Tardiphaga sp. 709: one gene and its partner. The protein of the gene in region 1 binds, or shares a complex with, the protein of each later gene. Links are inferred from orthologs where the notes say so. Each region holds a gene or a part of one and is shown on either strand. Other genes may lie near its edges. The genes, in order: ccmB and ccmE.

Region 1 (3,264 bases):
TGCGCATCGCGGCAAGATCGACCACCGCGGGGACGCCGGTGAAGTCCTGCATCAGCACGCGCGCAGGGCGGAACGAGATTTCGTGCTCGAGCTTGCGCTTCTTCAGCCATTTCGAGAAAGCAACGATGTCTTCCTTCTTGACGCTGCGGCCGTCCTCGTTGCGCAGCAGATTCTCGAGCAGGACCTTCATCGAATAGGGCAGCTTCGAAATGCCCGCGAGACCGTTTTTCTCAGCGAGCGGGAGGCTATAGTACACGTAAGTTTTAGCGCCCACCTTGAGGGTTTTTTGGCACTTGAAACTGTCGAGCGAGGTCATGTGAAGGGGTCCCAATTCAGTTGACCGATACCCGGAAAATGGTACCGAGACACCGTCGGCGGAGAAGGCCGGTTTGCTCGCAGGCGCCGATTGTGTGCTGCATCAAGTTCCGACTTATAGAATCTTTCTAGAACCGCTGCCATATCGACAATCGTTTGCAGCCCTGCGAAATGATGCAACAACGCCGCGGCGACCTCTGAACCAAATCAGATGGTCATGGAAGGGTTAGGATGCGGCTCTCGGGGCGCAATTTGAGATGCCTGCGGGGTGGCCGCGAAGTCTTCGCCGGGCTCGATTTCGATGCCACGGCAGGCACGACCGTGGCGGTCATTGGCCCTAACGGAGCAGGCAAAACCTCGTTGTTGCGGTTGATCGCAGGCCTGCTGGCGCCGGCCGAGGGCTCCATCACTCTCGAGGGCGGCGACGGCGAAATGACTGTTACCGAACAGGCCCATTACCTGGGCCACCGCGACGCCATGAAGCCGGCTTTGACGGTGACGGAAAACCTGACCTTCTGGGCCGACTTCCTCGGTGGCACGCCGGCCGATCCAGCCACGTGCATTGCAGCAGTGGGCCTCTCCCATGCCGCGGCGCTACCCGCGGGCTTCCTGTCGGCCGGCCAGCGCCGCCGGCTGTCGATCGCGCGATTGCTGACCGTCCGCCGGCCGATCTGGCTGCTCGACGAGCCGACAGCGGCGCTCGATCTGGTCAGTCAGCGGGTATTCGCGGGACTGATGACGGATCATCTCGCCACTGGCGGTCTGATTATCGCTGCGACCCATGGCCCGCTCGGCATTCCTGCACGGGAGTTGCGCATCGGGGGCGAGGCGTGAGTGCCCTTGGCGCGTTGATTCGACGCGACATCCGCATTGCCGTCCGGGTCGGCGGCGGGGCGCTGATCGGTGTGCTCTTCTTTCTGACGGTTATCGTGCTGATGCCCTTCGCGCTGGGGCCGGATCTAGCGCTGCTGGCACGGCTGGGGCCGGCGATTCTATGGCTCGGGGCGCTGCTCGCGAGCCTGCTGACCCTCGACCGGCTGTTCACTGCCGATCACGACGATGGTTCTCTGGATCTCATCCTGATGAGCCGGACGCCGCTGGAACTCGCCTGCGCCGCCAAGGCCCTTGCCCACTGGCTGGCCGCAGGCGTGCCGCTGATCGTCGCGACGCCAGTGCTGGGGCTGCTGCTCAATCTCGACGGTCCGTCGACGCTGGCAGTGGCGCTGACGCTACTGGCGGGTACGCCAGCACTGACTTTCACTGGCATGATCGGTGCCGCACTGGCGGTGACGCTGCAGCGCGGTGGGCTCTTGCTGGCGGTGCTGGTGTTGCCGTTGTCGATCCCGGTGCTGATTTTCGGCGTTGCGGCGTCGAATGCCGCCATCCTTGAGCAGGGGGCGCTGACATTCTCGACCCCGTTCTCCATTCTCTGCGCGCTATCGCTGGCGAGCCTCGTGATCGGGCCTTTTGCGGCGGCGGCGAGCCTGCGGCATGGACTGGATTGAGACGGTTGGAATAATCGCGACAGGCTGAGACACTGGATTGACCTGGGTGGATTGACTTGGGTCAACTCGTCGCGAGCTGTGTTGAACGAGAATAAGTTGCATTGATCGCGGACAGAGCCGCGACTATTGGAAATGCCATGACGCTGACCGAACTCGCCAATCCGACCCGGTTCCTGTCGCTTGCCACACGCATCCTGCCGTGGCTGGCGATAGTGACGGGCGTTCTGCTCGCCATCGGCCTGTATCAGTCGGCCATGGCCCCGGATGACTACCAGCAGGGTGCCACCGTCAAGATCATGTTCATCCATGTGCCGAACGCCTGGCTATCGATGTTCGTCTGGGGCGTCATGAGTGTGGCATCGCTGGGCACGCTGGTGTGGCGGCATCCGCTCGCCGATGTCGCCGCCAAGGCGGCGGCGCCGATCGGCGCCGCCTTCACCTTTCTCGCGCTGGTCACGGGATCGCTCTGGGGCCGGCCGATGTGGGGCACCTATTGGGAATGGGACGCCCGACTGACTTCGGTGCTCATTCTGTTTCTGATGTATCTCGGCCTGATCGCGCTGTGGCGCGCCGTCGAAGATCCATCGCGCGCGGCGCGCGCCGCTGCGGTGCTGACGCTGGTCGGTGCCATCAATATTCCGATCATCAAGTTCTCGGTCGATTGGTGGAATACGCTGCATCAGCCGGCTTCGGTGATAAAGATGGGCGGCTCGTCGCTCGACAAGTCGTTTTTGATCCCGCTGTTGGTGATGGCTGTGGCGTTCTCGCTGCTGTTTATCACACTGCATCTCGCGGCCATGCGTAACGAGATCCTGCGGCGTCGTTTGCGCGCGTTACAGATGTTGCAGGCCGCGAAGCCGGTGGCACTTCCGTGATGGCGCTTGGTCCCTACGCATCTTTCATCGTCACGTCCTACGCGCTGGTCGCAGCGGTGGTGCTGATCCTCATCGTGTGGATCGCCATCGATCACCGCCGCGTCCGTGCGCGGCTGCATGAGTTGGAATCCTCCGGCGTGGCGCGGCGCTCGGGTCGTGGTACGACGGATCTCACATGACCACGCAGGCCACTCCGAAGCGCCGCTGGGTACTGGCATTGCCTCTGCTGATCTTTGCCGCGCTCGCGGCGCTATTCTGGTTTCGGCTCGGAGCCGACCCCGCGAAACTGCCCTCGGCATTGATCGGCCGCGCCGCGCCCCAGACGACATTGCCGGCACTGGAAGGCCTCACCGATAGCGGTGCGCCGGTGCCGGGTCTCGATCCCGCAGCCTTCAAGGGCAAGGTCAGTCTCGTCAATGTCTGGGCATCGTGGTGCGTGCCGTGCCACGAGGAGGCGCCGCTGCTGACAGAACTCGGCAAGGACAAACGGCTGCAGCTGGTCGGCATCAACTACAAGGACGCGCCGGACAACGCGCGCCGCTTTCTTGGCCGCTACGGCAATCCGTTCG
Region 2 (3,150 bases), 2.4 Mb from region 1 along the record:
CTTCCCGGAGAACATCCACGTCACGGAGGGGCGTTACTCGGAAAGCGGGCTCGCAGCCGCCGCAATCCTTGATCCAGAACAAGCCGCCGGACGTCGCGATGGCATAAAAGTCAATTGCGCGGCGTCGGTGGTCATGGTGTAACCCGGCAAAGATGTTGTTTAGATCGACTCAAGACTACGCCGGAACCCATTGATGGCCTTATGGTTTGTGTTCGCCTTGATGACCGCCGCGGCGACTTTCGCCGTGTTGTGGCCGCTTGGCCGGACCCGCTCCGATGCGGGGGGCACCGAGGCCACCGTCTACCGGGATCAGCTCGTCGAAATCTCCCGCGATACCACCGCCGGCCTGATCGGGCCGACCGAGGCGGAAGCGGCGCGTGTCGAGATCAGCCGTCGTCTGCTGGCGGCCGTTGATGCGGAGGGCGCGGCGTCCGTGGGCAGCAGTCCTGGGTTTCGCCGCGCGGTGGCGCTGGTGGCGCTGATCGGCCTGCCGCTGCTGGCCGTCGGCTTCTATCTGCCGCTCGGTTCGCCTGCCATGCCGGACTTTCCGCTCGCCGCGCGCAATCAGTCGCCGAGTCCCACCCAGCCGCTGGACAATCTCGTCGCACAGGTCGAGCAGCATCTCGAGAAAAACCCGACCGACGGTCGCGGCTGGACCGTGCTGGCACCGGTGCTGGCGAAGATCGGCCGTACCGACGACGCGGTGCGCGCGTTCCGCAATGCGATCACCTATGCCGGCGATACGGCTGCGCGACGCGCCGATCTCGGCGAGGCCATGGCGATGGCCGCCAATGGTGTCATCACCGCGGATGCCAAGACCGAATTCGAACGCGCTGTCGCGCTCGATGCCGGTGAGGTCAAGGCACGCTACTTCCTGGGCCTCGCGGCCGAGCAGGATGGGCGTGGCAGCGACGCTGCGGTGATCTGGCGCGACATGCTGGCAAAGGGACCTGCGGATGCGCCATGGCGTCCGGTGGTCACGGCGGCCCTGGCGCGCGTCGGCGGCAGCGCTCCGAAATCAGGCCCGAACCTGCCGGCTCTGTCGGAAGACACGATCGCGTCGGTACAGGGCATGAATGCCGGTGACCGCAATGCGATGATCCACGGCATGGTCGACCGGCTCGCCACGCGGCTCAAGCAGGACGGCAGCGACGTCGAGGGATGGTTGCGGCTGGTGCGGGCCTATATGGTGCTCGGTGAGCGCGACAAGGCAAAGAGCGCGCTGGCGGATGCACGGGAGGCGGTCGGCACGGATGCCGAGCGGCTGCGCAAGCTGAACGATGGCCTGAAAGATTCCGGGCTGGATGGGTGACTTCCAATGACGCGCAAGCAGCGAAGATTGACGATGATTGGTGGAGCGCTGGTGGTGCTCGCCATCGCGGCCGGACTCGTGCTCAACGCGCTGCGCGACTCCATCGTGTTCTTCTCGACACCGCAGATGGTTGCCGAAAAGCAGATACCGGTTGGCAAGCGCTTCCGTCTCGGCGGCATGGTCGAGCAAGGCTCGCTGGTGCGCGGCGACAATCTGGCTGTCAGCTTCAAGGTGTCCGATGGCGGCGCGACGCTGCCGGTGAATTATAAAGGCATCCTGCCGGATCTGTTCCGCGAGGGGCAGGGCGTTGTCGCCGAAGGCGCGATGGATGCGTCGGGCGTGTTCAAGGCCGACACCGTGCTGGCGAAGCACGACGAGAACTACATGCCGAAGGAAGTCGCTGACGCGCTGAAAAAGCAGGGGCGGTGGCAGGAAGGCGCTGACGGCAAGCCGGTAATGTCGCAGGGCGCTGCCAAGCCCGTGGTGACGCAGTGATTGCCGAAGCCGGACATTACGCACTGGTGCTGGCGCTCGCGCTGGCGCTCATCCAGTCGACGGTGCCGATCGTCGGTGCGCGCCTGCGCGATCCCGCATTGATGAATGTCGCGCGCTCCACGGCACTGGCGCAGTTGCTGTTTGCGGGGCTGTCGTTTCTCGCGCTGACGACGCTCTACGTCACGTCGGATTTCTCCGTCGCAAACGTGTTCGAGAATTCGCATTCCGCAAAGCCGCTGCTCTACAAGATCACCGGTGTGTGGGGAAACCACGAAGGCTCGATGCTGCTGTGGGTGTCGATCCTCGCACTGTTCGGCGGGCTCGTCGCCGCCTTCGGCAATAATCTGCCGCTGTCGCTGCGCGCGCATGTGCTGGCGGTGCAGGGCTGGATCGCTGCGGCGTTCTATATGTTCATCCTGATGACCTCGAATCCATTCCTGCGGCTGGCGCAGCCGCCGCTCGAGGGCCGCGATCTCAATCCGGTGCTGCAGGATATCGGCCTCGCGGTGCATCCGCCGATGCTCTATCTCGGCTACGTCGGCTTCTCCATCGCCTTCTCCTTCGCCGTCGCCGCGCTGATCGAAGGGCGTATCGATGCCGCCTGGGCGCGTTGGGTGCGGCCATGGACGCTGGTGGCATGGATCTTCCTGACACTGGGCATCGCGATGGGTTCGTACTGGGCCTATTACGAACTTGGCTGGGGCGGCTGGTGGTTCTGGGATCCCGTCGAGAATGCATCATTGATGCCATGGCTGTCCGGCACTGCGCTGCTGCATTCCGCCGTGGTGATGGAGAAGCGCAATGCGCTGAAGGTCTGGACCATACTTCTCGCGATCCTGACTTTCTCGCTGTCGCTGCTCGGCACCTTCCTGGTGCGCTCTGGCGTCCTCACCTCCGTCCATGCTTTTGCGACGGACCCGACGCGCGGCGTGTTCATCCTGCTGATCCTGTGCCTGTTCATCGGCGGCAGCCTGATGCTGTATCTGGGGCGCGCGTCGTCGCTGAAGCAGGGCGGACTGTTCGCGCCGATCTCGCGCGAGGGCGCGCTGGTGCTGAACAACCTATTCCTCACCACGGCTTGCGCCACCGTGTTCATCGGCACACTGTATCCGCTGGCGCTGGAAATGCTGACCGGCGAGAAAATCTCGGTGGGCGCGCCGTTCTTCAATCTCACTTTCGGGCCGCTATTCGTGCCGCTGCTGCTGGCGATGCCGTTCGGGCCGCTGCTGGCGTGGAAGCGTGGCGATCTCAGAGGCGTCACGCAGAGGCTGATGGCGGCCGGCATTGCCGCGCTGCTGGCGGTGGCACTGATCTGGGCATGGACCACGGGCGGCGCGGCGCTG

What was found.
Region 2: the proteins of ccmB (region 1) and ccmE are in contact, whole or in part, in a solved structure (PDB 8CE8), measured with the Escherichia coli proteins. The link is inferred for Tardiphaga sp. 709 from one-to-one orthologs.

Annotation. Positions count from the first base shown.
Region 1 is NZ_CP135529.1:3,506,650-3,509,913, reverse strand. The notes cover bases 34-2,982. They hold ccmB (heme exporter protein CcmB), read left to right. Parts: upstream 34-1,145; coding sequence 1,146-1,820; downstream 1,821-2,982. Other genes in these bases: RSO67_RS17140 (DsbE family thiol:disulfide interchange protein), read left to right, coding at 2,871-2,982; ccmD (heme exporter protein CcmD), read left to right, coding at 2,695-2,874; RSO67_RS17150 (heme ABC transporter permease), read left to right, coding at 1,958-2,695; ccmA (heme ABC exporter ATP-binding protein CcmA), read left to right, coding at 547-1,149; acnA (aconitate hydratase AcnA), read right to left, coding at 34-316. Also shown: more of acnA, read right to left, coding at 1-33; more of RSO67_RS17140, read left to right, coding at 2,983-3,264. UniProt on the Escherichia coli protein: Required for the export of heme to the periplasm for the biogenesis of c-type cytochromes.
Region 2 is NZ_CP135529.1:5,946,900-5,950,049, forward strand. The notes cover bases 228-3,062. They hold ccmE (cytochrome c maturation protein CcmE), read left to right. Parts: upstream 228-1,318; coding sequence 1,319-1,807; downstream 1,808-3,062. Other genes in these bases: ccmI (c-type cytochrome biogenesis protein CcmI), read left to right, coding at 228-1,312; RSO67_RS28465 (heme lyase CcmF/NrfE family subunit), read left to right, coding at 1,804-3,062. Also shown: more of ccmI, read left to right, coding at 194-227; more of RSO67_RS28465, read left to right, coding at 3,063-3,150. UniProt on the Escherichia coli protein: Heme chaperone required for the biogenesis of c-type cytochromes. Transiently binds heme delivered by CcmC and transfers the heme to apo-cytochromes in a process facilitated by CcmF and CcmH.